2 regions of the Paenibacillus sp. Y301 genome follow, and region 1 is predicted to be linked to the other one. Evidence: riboswitches for the same ligand, from Rfam matches in the RefSeq annotation. Region 1 holds a riboswitch; the other holds the start of a gene.
The links. Region 1 has a riboswitch for cyclic di-AMP ahead of AC1D69_RS05730 (TrkH family potassium uptake protein). Riboswitches for the same ligand answer to the same signal wherever they lie in the genome.
Positions count from the first base shown of each region.

Region 1 (4,187 bases):
GTGCTTAGCATGGAGACAATGAAATAGAATGAACTCAGGAATATTCCTCGAACAAAAGAGGTATGCTTTCTCGTTATTGCGCTATATACAATAGCAAGTATGCCAAGCGCTAAAGTGAGGAGTCCATATCCGAGCATGGTCATCCAAACGGCTTTGGTGTGTTCTTTTTCTACATAAGATGTATGTTCTGACGGAATCGAAAAGGAAGGTTCAAAGGAGACGATCCTGTCTGATCCGAAAGTGAACTTCAATTGTAATACGGCCTCGCCAATCGTAGTATTTAAGTCCGAATAGGTAAGGGTCGATTTTTTATTTTCTGTGATCTGGAGAGTCTTTGAATCATATCCTAATTGGGTTAGCCATTGTTCTGCAAGTCTTACATTATTTGTTGTACTGATCGATTCCTCTGTAGGTTCAATAAGGGGCGAGTTCTTCTTCTGAGAAAAGGATACGATATCTCCTGTATTCATATGTACATCTATATTAAGGTAGTTATTGGTATTACCTTCTTTCAGACGGACGCGGTAAACTTCGGTTGGATATTTATGATCGAAAGTAGTATTGTATTTCTCCATTAACTTCTCTTTAGATAAATAACCATATAAATCTGAGTCAGATTGATAGGTGACCAAAGTATCATCGGGTTGACTCAATACATGAATGTGAAGTTGTGACTCAGCATATTGTGTGGCCGCGATTCTTGCTTGATCCTTAGTGATTAATTCTTTGCTTGGTTGCTCCAGTGTATCGGATGCGGTGCTGGGGAATACTTGCAATATCATAAACAGAATCAGACCGATAACCCCACATAGACCGAGAACCTTATAGTTGATATTAAGTTTCAAAGGTTGTCCCGTAGAATTCATTTAATTTCCTCCTAAAAGTTTTTGAGCGCTACTTCTTAGAATTACTTCGTAAAAACTTACATCGAAAGCATAAACTTAAAGTTTTTGAGCGTTACTCCTTGGTAATACTTCGTAAAAACTTACATCGAAAGCATAAACTTAAAGTTTTTGAGCGCTACTCCTTGGTAATACTTCGTAAAAACTTACATCGAAAACATAAACTTCGTTAGATGCTCTTATAAGTAACGATAACATAGCATAGCTTCTAGCGGTAAATCCAGCAAATGTAACTCGAAATGGTGCAAAGCAGATGAATAAGAAGGTAATCATACTTATGGAGAGAGAACCACTGTTCTGATACGTTCTTTCGCTTATATTTAACCCATATCCAGTCATTTGTCCAGAAAATCAATTTGTACAGTTACTGGATAAAGATTATAATCGGAATGCAATTTAATAATGCGCCAAATTTTCATATGAAATACGGGGGAACCATTTCTTGTAGAGACGATTTAGTCTATCTACTTGTGGGGTGAATTTCGTTGTTGAATGAACGAATAGGGTAAGCTGTGCATACCCGAATCCGTCAGCTAACCTCGTAGGCGATATGCAAGCAGGAACCAACCGAGAGGCATTGGATTTCCAGTGTCTTTTTTTGTTGATTTAAAAAGGGGTGAAGCGTGTGAAATGGAAGTATAGTTGGTTCAGATTATCCCCTCCACAAATTCTAGTTATTGGTTTCGCTACCATTATACTACTGGGAACGGTATTGTTAACCTTACCCATATCGAATACGACGGGTAAACCCCTCGCCTTCATTGATGCATTGTTTACAGCAACATCAGCGACTTGCGTTACGGGCTTAGTCGTGCAGGACACGGGGACGTTCTTCAGCACATTTGGGCAAGTGGTCATTATTATGCTCATTCAGGTGGGCGGACTTGGATTTATGACGATGGCTACGTTATTCGCCTTTCTGTTGAAACGGAAGATATCCCTACGTGACCGTTTGCTCCTTCAAGAAGCGATGAATCAGGGCTCAATGGAAGGAATAGTACGACTGATTCGAAAAGTATTACTCTTTTCTCTTATTATCGAAGGATCAGCTGCTGTTCTGTTAACTGTAAGATGGGCAGTAGATATGCCCTTTGGAAAAGCTTTATATTTTGGTATTTTTCATGCCATTTCAATGTTTAACAATGCTGGATTTGATCTATTCGGTGACTTCCGTAGCCTTACAGGTTATGTATATGATCCAATCGTCAACTTTGTGGTGATGTTCCTTATTGTATCTGGAGGAATTGGATTCATTGTTCTATCTGACATGGTCGATTTCCGAAAGACGCGTAGGATATCTTTACATTCAAAAGTAGTACTATCCATGACAGCCTTTCTAATCGTGTTCGGAGCCATTGTTATATTTGTATTCGAGTATTCTAATCCAAGAACATTAGGGTCGTTAAATTGGGGTGGCAAAATCCTTGGCTCCCTCTTCCAATCGGTTACACCAAGAACTGCAGGTGCGAATACGCTTGATCTGGGTAATATGAGACAGGCATCTCAATTCTTTATGATTATACTTATGTTCATTGGGGCTTCTCCAGGATCTACTGGAGGTGGGATCAAGACAACAACGTTTACGCTTATTATTGGTGCTGTGATCTCCATGTTACGTGGACGAGATGACATCGTATTGTTTCGCTACCGGTTTGCGCAAGAACGTATATTTAAAGCGCTCACGATTACACTAGTTGCACTTTTGCTTGTAATGAGTGTAGCGATGATACTTTCTACGACAGAAGACAGTAGTTTTCTAATGATATTGTATGAGACAACTTCTGCATTTGGTACAGTAGGGTTAACGATGGGATTAACCACACATCTGACCTTAGCGGGTAAAATTCTGATAAGTCTAACGATGTTTGCAGGTCGCCTTGGACCACTTACACTGGCATATGCACTGGGTCCGAAGAAAGGCAAAGAGTTATATCGTCATCCAGAGGGTAAAATTATTATAGGGTAGAAGAGAAATTGAGATGATTAAAGGAGTATTGAAAGAGAGATGAAGAAACAGCAGTTTGTCGTTATTGGATTGGGGCGGTTCGGGTCTTCTATTGCTCAAGAACTTATGGCACTGAATTATGAAGTGCTAGGGATCGATCGAAATGAAGAGATTGTAAGTGATATGAGTGAGTTACTGACGTATGCTGTTGTGGCAGATGCCTCAGATGAAGAAGTGCTGAAATCGTTAGGTGTTCGTAATTTCGATTGTGGTATTGTGGCTATCGGAGAAGACATCCAGACGAGTATTCTTGCAACCATACTGCTCAAAGATTTAGGAGTAACGACAGTCGTTGCTAAAGCGATCTCTGTTCTTCACGGAAGAGCATTGGAGAAACTAGGAGTAGATCGAGTAGTGTACCCTGAGCGAGATATGGGCATTCGGGTTGCACATCAACTGGTAACTCCGAACTTACTGGATTATATTGAACTTTCGAAAGATTACAGCATTGTAGAGATGAACGCTCCGTTATGTCTTGATGGTAAGACACTCACAGAGATAAATATTCGTACTAGATTTGGCTGTAGCATCGTGGCTTTGCATAGATCAACTGGCATTATTGTGGCGCCTACAGCAATGGATCAGGTTCGAGCAGGCGATATTATGGTCATTATCGGGTCTAACGAGAATATTGAAAATTTTGAGAATGAACTCATGGATGACAATTAAATAGGAATAGAACCACTTTCGGTAGAGGTAGCTAATTTCTCAAAAAAATGCGAACGTAAAACACAGAGAAGGTCAAGGAGATTATCCTTGACCTTCTCTGTGTTTCTTTTTTTGGTGAAATCATAAAAATCATAAATCTAGGCGATTAAATAAGGATTCTGTTTCTTCGATCCATTGCCGTGCAGCCTTACTTAACTCGGTATATTCACCATAGATTAAGGATGTCGTTCGTCGTGTTTCTTTGAGATCAGGGATATGAATAACTTTGAGATCATTATCGTCAATAAGTTGTTGATGTAGATAAGATTTGGGTAATAATGTTACAGCTTTACAAGTAGGTAATAAGCGGACAATCGCTTCAAACGAGTCGATCTCCATTCGAATATCAGGCATAATACCCGTATTCTCAAATAAGTCGTCCATTAATTTACGATACCATGTCCCACTTGAGAAAATAATCATGGGTGTCTCATGTAAATCGTTCATATGAATGGCTGGTGATTCGGCAAGGGGGTGTTGTCTTGGTAGAACTAATTCCAAGTGATCTTCAAATAAAGGGATACAGTTTAAGCCTCTTTCGTGGATGGATGAAGCAACAATTCCAACGTCGA
Region 1 is NZ_JCAIUL010000002.1:482,429-486,615, forward strand. It holds gene AC1D69_RS05725 (CPBP family intramembrane glutamic endopeptidase) at 1-866, opposite strand, end outside; cyclic di-AMP (ydaO/yuaA leader) riboswitch at 1,298-1,464, shown strand; gene AC1D69_RS05730 (TrkH family potassium uptake protein) at 1,528-2,868, shown strand; gene AC1D69_RS05735 (potassium channel family protein) at 2,908-3,576, shown strand; gene AC1D69_RS05740 (LysR family transcriptional regulator) at 3,706-4,187, opposite strand, start outside.

Region 2 (4,187 bases), on a different contig from region 1:
GTACAGATCAACTTTGGTTCACTATAATATTGAACAGCAATGCTAAGGCTACCGTAATCCTTGCTTCCTGGTGAGGCTGCCATGCGTATAGCAACTTCTTTTTGAATCATGACAACAATATGCTCAAGTGGGAGTTTACCTTCCAGAAGTTTCATCAAGATAGGTGTCGTAACGTAATAGGGTAGATTAGCTACTACGCTGACCTTAGATACATCTTTAAAGTTCCGCTCAAACAAATCAGGCAAGTCTACTTCGAGTACATCCGCTTGTTCTACCTGAACATGTTCATAAGGCTCCAACACTTCTTCTAATATTGGAATAAGACGTCTGTCAATCTCCACTGCTGTTACCGTACCTGCTGTTTGTGCCAACCTCTCAGTAAGTGCACCGATCCCTGGGCCAATCTCTAGAGCCCCTTTTGTGGGATCCAACTCAGCTGCATCCACAATTTTGTCTAAAATATTCTGATCAATCAGAAAGTTCTGACCTAGACTCTTCTTAAAAGAAAAACCATGACGTCTGATGATATCCTTCGTTCGCCTTGGTGTAGCAATATTGTCTAACTCATTCATATTCTTAACCTCCCTCTTCAATTTGGGCGAGGGCACTCACGAATTCATCACGCGTAATTTGAAATATAGCGAGACGCTTCAGGAACTGCTTGCCGTTACAATACCCAATTCCAAGAATGTTACCCATAGCCATTCTACGAGCAGCTGCATCAGGGTGCACCATCAGACCTGCTTGTACAAGGTCCTCCAGGTCTATCAGGCTCTCCACCCCTTCATAGGACGTATGAACCCGTGCTAATGCATGACGGATCGCTTCTGGCGATGCATTCTCTACACCAATATCACCTTTACGCGTGGCATCAACCTCGGGAATGAACGCATGCTTACATCCCTGCACACGAGATGCAATAATTTTGCGAATCCGCTCACCGGCGTGATCAGGATCGGTAAATATAATAACACCTCTACGTTCTTGTGCTAGGGCAATACGCCGTATCGTACGTGCATTAATTGCTGAACCGCCTGTTTCGATTGTGTCCGCTTCTACAGCCCTCTTAATGGCCGTAGTATCATCGCGACCTTCCACGACAATGATTTCTTTAATCATGATGATTCTTCCCTTCAAAATCCAGTATAACAACAAAAAGAAGAGGAGTTATCCTCTTCTTTAACATGACATCCATATGACCCTAATAGTATAGCATTATAACACCATTGTAAAACGTGTTTAGTTCAATTCCGGCTTGATCGGTCCAATCACATATACCGTTTTTCCGGACTTTCTTCCGAAATTACGTGCATTCTGTAAGGAATCATAATACACGTCAATTTTGTTCCCTTTTATAGCGCCGCCTGTATCTTCTGCACGACGGAAGCCAATACCTTCAATATACACCCACCACCCAATAGGGATAACTTTAGGGTCAACCGCAATGGTGCGCCCTTCTGTAACGCGTGTACCCGAAGCTGTCTTCGTACCTATTCCTGGTTCTTCAGAAGAATAGGCAGTCATAGAAACATTCTTAAGGACTTTCTTATATGTGAAATCGACTCCAGCCTTACTAGTCTTGTTATTCTGACTCACCTTTGTAACAGGGCTCTTCTTGCTGGTTTCTTTCTTAACTACTTTTGGGGATGCTATTACGACTGGCTTAGGTGCTTCTACCTTTGTACCTACAGCAATAACCTTATCTTGCCTGGTACTCCGCACTTCTTTACCAACTACCTTCATCGAGACAAACTGACCATCTTGAAATATCTTCTCGACATGATGGACAATGGCACCTGGCTGTCCATTTTGAACCACCTTAACATTTCCTTTTAGAATCGTAGGGTCTGAAGTCTTGATCACCTGAAAGGGGACTTCCTCTACGCGATCTACAATCTGTTTGTTAATCCGGACAACCTTGATATCCAATTGATTGGTAACTTTAGTTGTCAGTGCAGGAAATACCTTATCCGATTCGTTGAGAGAAACACCCATTTCCCGAATAGCCTCTTTCACCGAACCCTGCGTTGTAAGTATGGGATGGGATTTACCATCAACGGTAACATTAATTTTACTTGCCCGTTGAATTTGAACCTTATCCCCATCTTTAATTGTACCGTTCAATGCCATGGACACCTTATCTTTGGGTCCTAGTATGATGGCTTCTTCCTCAAGCATTTCTCGCAACAACGTATGATTTGTCTCAATGGCTTTAACCTGACCGTCTACCGACACATATACTTGTTTACGCGTTTGAATGCTGATTAATAAAAGAGCCATCAGGGTAATTGCAATTAAAACAATAGCTACAACAGAAATATTACGTACATATTCATGCTTCCAACGCGTTGCGTAAGTCATGCTGGATGATGATGAATCATGGGTTTCTTCATTCAAAATGCCCACTTTCCGATCCTCCTTCATAGCCTCGCCGTCTATGTAACCATATATGTAATCTGCGATTGACGTGACTATTTTAAATTTTTACAGGATACTTAACCACAAGTGTATCCTGCATCCTGTACCAGTCTGCTCGTGATGATTGTCACCCCCTGTTAAACAAGAGTATGATGACAATATTGTCTTTATTCAAAAATAAAAGAAGCCATAAGAAAGAGTTAGAGGAACTCTTTCGTGGCTTCCCGATCATGAATAGACGGAATTTGCATACACGAGGTTGCCTCTCTTCATAACGCTTACGAGGTTAGCTGTCGGGTTTGGACGAAAGAGAGCCGCCCGATCTTAGGTCTACCGCTCATGGCGGATGCCCTTGAATTCACCCCAAAGATCCAATAAAAGAAATCAAATACGTCATCCACCTGATATTTCATCAGTTTTTCTGCTCGTATTGGTTCCCCCGTTCTCCACACAATTGGAGATTTAGCGAGACTGGTTCAGGAAAATAATAAGCAATCAAAAAACGATCTACTCTTATCACTGAAAAGATAATATCGTGTTTTCATGCAAGTTGTAAAGCACTAATCAACCACAAAAATACGAATAAATAGTTAAAATATTGTAATATTATCGCTTTATATCATCATAAAACAAGTATTAGTCGCTTATTCTTCCTCTTTTGCTACATTTCCTCTCGTTTTTAACAAATCCCAAATAGTGACAGTGCATTTTGGGTAGTTATTTGGGCTAATTCTTCAATGTCAACCCCTTTAATCTGAGCAGCCGCTTCTGCCACTAACCTAACATGAGCAGACTCATTTCTCTTCCCACGATAAGGATGGGGAGTAAGATATGGGGAGTCTGTTTCGATCAATAATCGATCCATTGGAACCTGGGCTAATACCTCTTTTGGTTGCTTCGCATTTTTAAATGTGATGGGCCCACCAAATGATAAATGAAATCCCATATCAAGACACATTTTTGCCGTTTCCCAACTGCCTGAGTAGGAGTGCATCACCCCACCAACCTCGTGTGCTTTTTCCTCTCGTAAAATTCTTACCACATCTTCATGTGCATCTCTATTATGAATGACAATAGGCATGTTAATCTCACGAGCAAGTCCAATTTGCTGGCGTAGTACTTGTTGTTGAATATCTTTAGGTGAGGTATCCCAATAATAATCAAGTCCAATTTCACCAATGGCTACAACTTTCTCATGTTTACACAGGGACGCGATCCATTCCAGATCCCCTTCTTTCATCGTAATGGCATCTTGTGGATGCCATCCTACAGCAGCATAGATAAAATCATATTTCTCAGCTAGTGCCATTGTCGTCGGGATTGTCTCCCGATTAAAGCCAACATTTATCATTTTACCTACGCCATTTTTAACTGCACGTGCAATAACCTCTTCGCGGTCCTCGTCGAATTGCGGTGCGTCAAGATGAGTATGTGTGTCGAACAACATCATGGTATAACCCCCTCTTAATCTGGACAAACGCAAGCCTTTTATCAATAATCTTCAAAAATATGGGCAATAGAAGGAGAAAATAGCGATAAAGCCGCCTTCAACTTCTGTTCAGGATAATATAGGTGACATTTACCGCGATGTAGACCACTAATAGATCTTACAATTTCTGACACTTCAGAAATTTCTTTTAATTTTTCTTGTCGATCCAACAATAAAATATGTTTCTGACTCACTCCATCACTAGGATGAAATATATCGTAGGGAAGATCACTTGGGAAATCAATAACAAAGTCATAATTCGGATCTAAACCTGCTTGTA
Region 2 is NZ_JCAIUL010000020.1:46,095-50,281, forward strand. It holds gene rsmA (16S rRNA (adenine(1518)-N(6)/adenine(1519)-N(6))-dimethyltransferase RsmA) at 1-572, opposite strand, end outside; gene rnmV (ribonuclease M5) at 577-1,119, opposite strand; gene AC1D69_RS22875 (resuscitation-promoting factor) at 1,240-2,406, opposite strand; cyclic di-AMP (ydaO/yuaA leader) riboswitch at 2,679-2,896, opposite strand; gene AC1D69_RS22880 (TatD family hydrolase) at 3,098-3,868, opposite strand; gene AC1D69_RS22885 (HD domain-containing protein) at 3,910-4,187, opposite strand, start outside.
Region 2: another riboswitch for cyclic di-AMP. It lies ahead of AC1D69_RS22875 (resuscitation-promoting factor); the one in region 1 lies ahead of AC1D69_RS05730 (TrkH family potassium uptake protein).